3 regions of the Calditerricola yamamurae genome follow, and region 3 is predicted to be linked to each of the others. Evidence: riboswitches for the same ligand, from Rfam matches in the RefSeq annotation. Region 3 holds a riboswitch; each other region holds the start of a gene.
What was found. Region 3 has a riboswitch for S-adenosylmethionine ahead of ACYQ0Z_RS02190 (methylenetetrahydrofolate reductase). Riboswitches for the same ligand answer to the same signal wherever they lie in the genome.
Positions count from the first base shown of each region.

Region 1: another riboswitch for S-adenosylmethionine. It lies ahead of ACYQ0Z_RS02870 (nitrite/sulfite reductase); the one in region 3 lies ahead of ACYQ0Z_RS02190 (methylenetetrahydrofolate reductase).
Region 2: another riboswitch for S-adenosylmethionine. It lies ahead of ACYQ0Z_RS07325 (aminotransferase class I/II-fold pyridoxal phosphate-dependent enzyme); the one in region 3 lies ahead of ACYQ0Z_RS02190 (methylenetetrahydrofolate reductase).

Region 1 covers NZ_BAAIFH010000004.1:313,651-315,910, forward strand. Annotated here, with positions in the region: gene ACYQ0Z_RS02870 (nitrite/sulfite reductase) at 1-1,419, opposite strand, end outside; SAM riboswitch class I at 1,495-1,621, opposite strand; gene ACYQ0Z_RS02875 (MraY family glycosyltransferase) at 1,717-2,260, opposite strand, start outside.
Region 2 covers NZ_BAAIFH010000006.1:199,333-201,592, forward strand. Annotated here, with positions in the region: gene ACYQ0Z_RS07320 (ISLre2 family transposase) at 1-669, shown strand, start outside; SAM riboswitch class I at 812-923, shown strand; gene ACYQ0Z_RS07325 (aminotransferase class I/II-fold pyridoxal phosphate-dependent enzyme) at 1,019-2,260, shown strand, end outside.
Region 3 covers NZ_BAAIFH010000004.1:166,723-168,982, reverse strand. Annotated here, with positions in the region: gene ACYQ0Z_RS02195 (trans-sulfuration enzyme family protein) at 1-919, shown strand, start outside; SAM riboswitch class I at 987-1,106, shown strand; gene ACYQ0Z_RS02190 (methylenetetrahydrofolate reductase) at 1,241-2,149, shown strand.

The DNA of each region.
Region 1 (2,260 bases), 150 kb from region 3:
GCCGATGGCGATGTCGAACGCCTCCTTCATCCCTTCCGGCGTCTTCACCAGCGCGCCCTGCAGGCCAATGTCGGCGATCTGCTGCTGGCCGCAGGAGTTGGGGCAGCCGTTGATGTGCAGGCGGATAGGCACGTCGAGAGGGATGCGTTCGTCGAGATACGCGACGATCTTGCGCATGCGCTCCTTGGTTTCGGTAAGGGCCAGGTTGCAAAACTCGATCCCCGTGCAGGAAACGGCATGGCCGGAGAAGGTTTTCGGGAACGGGGTGATGCGCTTCAGGAGCGGTTCGGCGAGCAGCGCCTCCACCTTGTTTTCCGGCACGTGTGTGATCAGAATGTTCTGCGTGTTGCACGTGCGCAGCGAGCCATTGCCGTACTTGTCGGCCAGCTCAGCCAACCCTTCCAGCTCGTCGGCACTCATGCGGCCAACCGGCACCGACAGGCCGACGTAGTACAGCCCCTCTTGCTTCTGCCGGTGCACGCCGGTGAAGTAGCCCGCGTTCCAGCCGACGATCTTGTCCTCGCCCCGCCCGGGAAACTTCCCGATGTAGCCCTCGAGGACTTCCTGGAACTTCTCGACCCCCCAGTCGGCGACGAGGAACTTCAGGCGGGCGCGGTGGCGCTTCTCCCGATAGCCGTAGTCGCGGAACACGCGGGTGACGCCAACGGCGACCTTGACCACCTCTTCCGGCCGCACGAACATGTCGAGCTGCCGGGCCATGTGCGGCTTGGAGGACAGGCCGCCGCCCACCCATACGTGGAAGCCAACCACTTCCTCCCCGTCGATCATTTTCATCGCCGGGGTGAAGGCCAAGTCGTTGATTTCGGCATGGGCTGCGTTGTAAATGTTCGCCGATATCGAAATCTTGTACTTCCGCGGCAGGTTCGAAAATTCGCGGTTCATCCAGATCGCGTTTTGCACGGCTTCCACGATGGGACGCGTGTCGATCAGCTCGTGGGGATCAATGCCGGCCAGCGGGTTGCCGACGATGTTGCGCGGGCAGTCGCCACAGGCTTCATAGGTATAGAGCCCCACCTCGGCCAGGCGCTTGAAGATTTCGGGGCAGTTTTCGATGCGCACCCAGTGCAGCTGGAAGCACTGCCGCGTCGTCACGTCGACCAGGCTGCGTCCGTATTCGCGACTGATGCGGGCCACCTCGCGCGCTTGCCGGCTGTTGAGCACGCCCGACGGCACGCGGATGCGCATCATGAAGAAGCCGTCCTCCTTCGGCCGTTGCGCGTAGATCCCGGCCCACTTCAGGAGTTGCAGGTCGTCGTCGGTCAGCGCCTCGTGCCCGGCCGCCGCCAGCCGCTCAATGTCGTCGAGAATGTCGAGGCCATCGCGGTTGAGCTTCAGGAGCTCCACCTTGTTCAGCTTGGACGGGTCCTCCGCCCACTTCCATTGATACTTAAACGCCATGAGCCCTCACCCTCCTCGGAAAAATCAACGCGCCCTTCTCCCCTTTGAACGAAGAGAAAAGGGCGCGCTTTTCTCTCCTTATCTTCAAAGGCGCGCCCGCCGCGCGCCTTTTCTGGAATTGGCACCGTGCTCACCGCGCGGGAAGTGTGGGCCGGTTGCCGAGGGTTCATCGGGCCAGTCCCTCCCCCTCTCTCGATAAGGGGATGTGTTCCGGTCGTATGCAATTTCCATCGGGCGTTACCCCTATCTTACTCCCTGAAATCAGATAGGTCAACTCAATTTTCTCACGTCTTCGGACTACCCGACCACCCACCAATAGAGGAGGAGGGAAACCACGGACAGCAAAACCGACACCCCGTACAAGACGGCCAGCGTCTGCGCCTGCGTGAGGCCGTACGCCAGCAGGCGATGGTGGACATGGAAACGGTCGGCCTGGTAAATGGGCCGCCCTTCCCGCAAGCGGCGCAGGATCACCTGTACGCTGTCAAACAACGGCACTCCGAAAACCAGCAGCATGGCCACCAGCGAGAGAAACGTAACGGTTTTCAGCGTCCCGTCCAGCGCCACGACGGCCAAATAGTACCCCAAAAACGCCGATCCGGTGTCGCCCATGAAGATCGTCGCCGGCGGCAGGTTGAAGCGCAGGAACGCCAGGCAAGCGCCCATCAGGGCGGCCGTCAGCACAGCCGTTGTGGCCTGCCCTTTCAACAGGGCGATCACCGTCAGGCTGGCGGCGGCAATGGCCGTTACACCGGCGGCCAACCCATCCGCACCGTCGAGGAAATTGATGATGTTGATGAGGACCACCACCCACAGCATCGTTGCCAGCAGCGACAGCCAC
Region 2 (2,260 bases), on a different contig from region 3:
GATTTCGGCGCAGTGGAGCGATGGTATGTGGGGGGTGATGGAGCGGCGTTTGTAAAAGAAGGGTGTGCGTATTTTCCGGGAGCGCAATACCGGCTCGATCCGTTTCACCTTCGTCGGAACCTGGTGGAGAGTCTTCGACATGACGAGAAGGCGTATCGGGAGGTTTGTGCTGCGCTGGCAACGTCCGATTGGGAAGGGGTTGAGCAGGCTCTGAAAGCAGCCGAACATCGCAGCCGCGGGGCACAGCGGCAGCGTGTGGTTCAGTTGCGGCGCTATCTGCGGACCAACTGGGAAGGCATTCGGGAGTTGGGAGAGCCCGTGCGATTAGGGGCGATTGAGGGACAAGTGTTTCATCACATTGCACGGCGGATGAAGCGTCATGGAGCGCGTTGGAGCGTCGAGGGGGCCGGCCGGTTGGCGCGGCTTTTGGCGTCGCGGGCAAATGGGGAACTGGCTGAAGTGGTGAAAACCAAGTGGACAGCCCAACCGGAAAGAATGAGCCATGTGTTTGGCAAAGGAGCGGCGGAGGAAAGGGAAAAGAGTTGGAGAGCAGACATAGAGGGATGGCTGCGCGCAAGGATTCCGGCCCTTAACGGGCCTGGATCCGGTGCGCCTTGGGTAAAGTATGTGCTTCGTGAGCTTGTGCGGGCGATTCCAAGAAGGGTGTAAACCGATCACTCAAATTTTTGTGTCGGGGCACCTACTGAAAGTTGACACGCACGCTGCAAACGAATTGTTGACAGAGGATTAGATGATCTCGTATAGTTAAAGCAAATCACACGTAGAACAACCGCATAGCACCATGATCCAGCTCTTATCAAGAGTGGCGGAGGGACTGGCCCGATGAAGCCCGGCAACCTACCGACGCACGGTCGGTGTGGTGCCAATTCCTGCAGAGATGGTTCATCTCTGGGAGATGAGAGCGGAACGACAATTCCGGCCTTTCATCTGCAGAGATGAAAGGCCTTTTTCGTTGTTGGCAAGCAAACTGTAGGGACACGTAAAGGAGGAAGAGGCGGTGCGCGTCGAATCCTGTTTGGCCCAAATTGGCAACCGGAAGGACATCGTTACCGGTGCTGTGAGCTACCCGGTCTACTACGCGGCCACGTACGGCCACCCGGCGCTGGGGCAGAGCACCGGCTTTGACTACTCCCGCCTGGCCAATCCGACGCGGAAGGTGCTGGAGGAGGCCATCGCCGCGCTGGAAGGCGGCGACGGCGGGTTCGCCTGCGCGTCGGGCATGGCGGCGATCCAGACGGTGGCGGCCCTCTTTTCCCGCGGCGACCACGTCGTGCTGTCCCACGACCTCTATGGCGGCACATACCGGCTGTTTGAACAGGTGCTGGCCCGGGCGGGGGTGACGGCCACCTACGTCGACGCCTCGTCCGTCGACGCGGTGCGCCGGGCCCTGCGGCCGAACACCAAAGCCCTTTTCATCGAAACGCCGACCAACCCCCTCCTGCAGGTGGCCGACATCGCCGCCCTGGCGAAGGTGGCCAGGGACCACGGCCTGCTCCTCATCGTCGATAACACGCTGATGAGCCCGTACCTGCAGCGGCCCCTTGCACTGGGCGCCGACATCGTCGTCCACAGTGCGACGAAGTACCTCGGCGGACACAACGACGTCCTCGCCGGCCTGATCGTGACCAGGGGCGAGGAGCTGACCGAGCGCGTGGCGTTCCTGCACAACGCCATCGGCGCGGTGCTCGGCCCGCAGGATTCCTGGCTGCTCATGCGCGGGATGAAAACCCTGGCCGTGCGCCTCGACCGCCAGCAGGAAAACGCGTCGCGCATCGCCCGTTTCCTGGCTGACCATCCGCTCGTGGAGGCGGTGTATTTCCCCGATCTGCCCGGCCATCCCGGACGCGAGGTCCATTTCCGTCAGGCGAAGGGGCCGGGGGCGCTCCTGTCGTTCCGGGTCGTCGACCCGGCCCTGGTGGAGCCGGTGCTGCGCCATGTGCGGCTCATCACCTTCGCCGAAAGCCTGGGTGGCGTGGAGAGCCTCATCACCTATCCGGCGATGCAGACCCATGCCGAGATCCCCGAGGCGATCCGCCGCGCCGTCGGGGTCGACGACAGGCTGCTGCGCCTGTCCGTCGGCATCGAGCACGCGGATGACCTGATTGCCGACCTGGCCCAGGCCCTCGAGCGGGCGGCGGAGGAGGTGGGCCGCGGTCGGGCCAAGGTGCTGGCGGAAGGGGAACGTGCAGGGGCACCCCCAAGCGGCCGGGAAGCCGAGCCGGTGGGAACGCATCCCTGT
Region 3 (2,260 bases):
CGCTGTGAAACCCGGGGAGCGCATCCTGTGCCCGGAAGAGGTGTACGGCGGGACATACCTCTTGTTCACACGCGAACTGGCGCGCCTCGGCATCGGCGTCGACTTCGCACCGGCGCAGGATGTGGACGCCTTTGCCCGCGCCTTTACGTCGGCCACACGCCTCGTGTTTCTGGAGACCATCTCCAACCCGCTCCTCCGCGTACCGCCGCTCCCAGAGCTGGCCGCCCTCGCCCGGAAGCGCGGTGCTGTTGTTGTGGTGGACAACACCTTTGCTACGCCGTACCTGGCGCGGCCCCTCGAGTGGGGCGCCCACCTCGTTGTGCACAGTGCGACGAAGTTCCTCGCCGGTCATGGCGACGTGACGGCGGGGGTGGTGGTCGGCGAAGGGCGCTTCGTAAAGCGGGCGCGGGAGATCATCGCCGCATACGGATGCCACCTGAGCCCCTTTGAGGCGTGGCTGGCCGCACGGGGTCTGAAAACCCTGTCCGTGCGCATGGAACGGCATTGCCAAAACGCCGCCCGGGTGGCGCGTTGGCTTTCCGAACACCCGGCTGTCGCACATGTCTTCTATCCCGGGCTTTCCCACGACGAGGATCGCGTTCACACCCTTCTCGGCGGGCGCGGCGGGGCGCTGGTCACCTTTCGCCTGCGCGAGGGGGCGAACGTGCGGGACTTTTTCCGCGGCTTGACCTGGATCAAGCTGGTTCCCACCCTGGCCGGCGTGGAGACCACGGTGGCCCACCCGGCTTCCACGTCGCATCGCGCCATCCCTCCGGCGAAGCGGCGCGCGCTCGGTGTGACCGAAGGCGTGGTGCGCGTTTCCGTCGGCCTGGAGGATCCTGCTGACATTTGCGAGGAGCTGGCGCGGGGATTGGCGGAGGCGGAAGGAAACGGCGAACGGACGATGCCATCCGATTGACAACCGGTTCTTTTTGCGGTACAGTACGAATAACAACAATCGCATATTCTTGGAAAATGCGGACCTTTTCTTATCCAGAGAGGTGGAGGGACTGGCCCGATGAAACCTCGGCAACCGGCTTGCCGTCTGTGGGCAAGCAGCGGTGCCAACTCCTGCGGAAACGCCTGGCGTTTCCGAGAGATGAGAAAAGGCCGAGCCGATACCCGTGTATCGACAAGGCCTTTCTCGCGCAGAGAAAGGCCTTTTTTCATCCGCGCGGTGCTTGGATTTGGCGGTTTGAAACGGGCGTCCGATAAGGAGCGGGAAAGGAGCGACGTGGGGATGGTGTATCACGTTCACCGTTTGCGGGAAAAGCTGCGGTTGGGGAAGTTTGTCGTCACGGCGGAGGTGGAGCCGCCAAAAGGGTCCGACCCGACCCCCACGCTGGAAAAGGCCAGTCTGCTGCGCCACGTGGTTGACGCGCTCAACGTGGCGGACTGCCCGATGGCCAACCTGCGCATGAGTCCCATTGCCTTGGCCCACATCTTGCAGGATGATTTGGGGATCGAGGCCATCTTTCACCTGACGTGCCGGGACCGCAATGTGCTCGGATTGCAGGCCGAGTTGCTCGGGGCGGCGGCCCTCGGCGTGCGGAATATCCTCACGCTTACGGGCGACGCGCCGGAACGGGGCGATCATCCCTTGGCCACCGGTGTATTCGACGTTGATGCGGTGGGGCTGATCCGGCTGGCGTCCACATTGAACACGGGACGCGACGTGAACGGCAACCGCCTCGAGTCGCCCCCGGAGTTTTTTATCGGGGCGGCAGCCAATCCCGGAGCGGAAGACTTGGCGCGGGAAGTGCGGCGGCTCGAGGAGAAAGTGGCCGCCGGGGCGGCGTTTGTCCAGACCCAGCCGATTTATGATGTCGAGACGGCCGAGCGATTTTTGGACGCGACGCAGCACTTGGACGTACCCATTCTGTTTGGGCTCATGCCGCTGAAAAGTTACAAGATGGCCTGTTATCTGAACGAGAACGTGCCTGGCATCACCATACGCGAAGAGGTGTTGCGGCGGGTAGAGCGCGGCGGACGGGAAGAGGGGGTGGCCGTGGCGCGCGAGCTGTTTGAGGCGTTGCGCGGTTTTGCCCACGGTGTGCACCTGTTCCCCCTCGGCGATGTGACGATGGTGCACGAGATCCTCGGCGTGCCCGTTCCGGCGCCACGGCGCATTGTCGGGATAAACCGATAGGCGTACTGAGAAATTCGGTCTTGACAGGCCGAAAACAAGGCGCTAAGATGAAATCAAAATTATTCAATCCCATCTGAATACACGGTTTTCACCAAATCACCAATCTTTTCT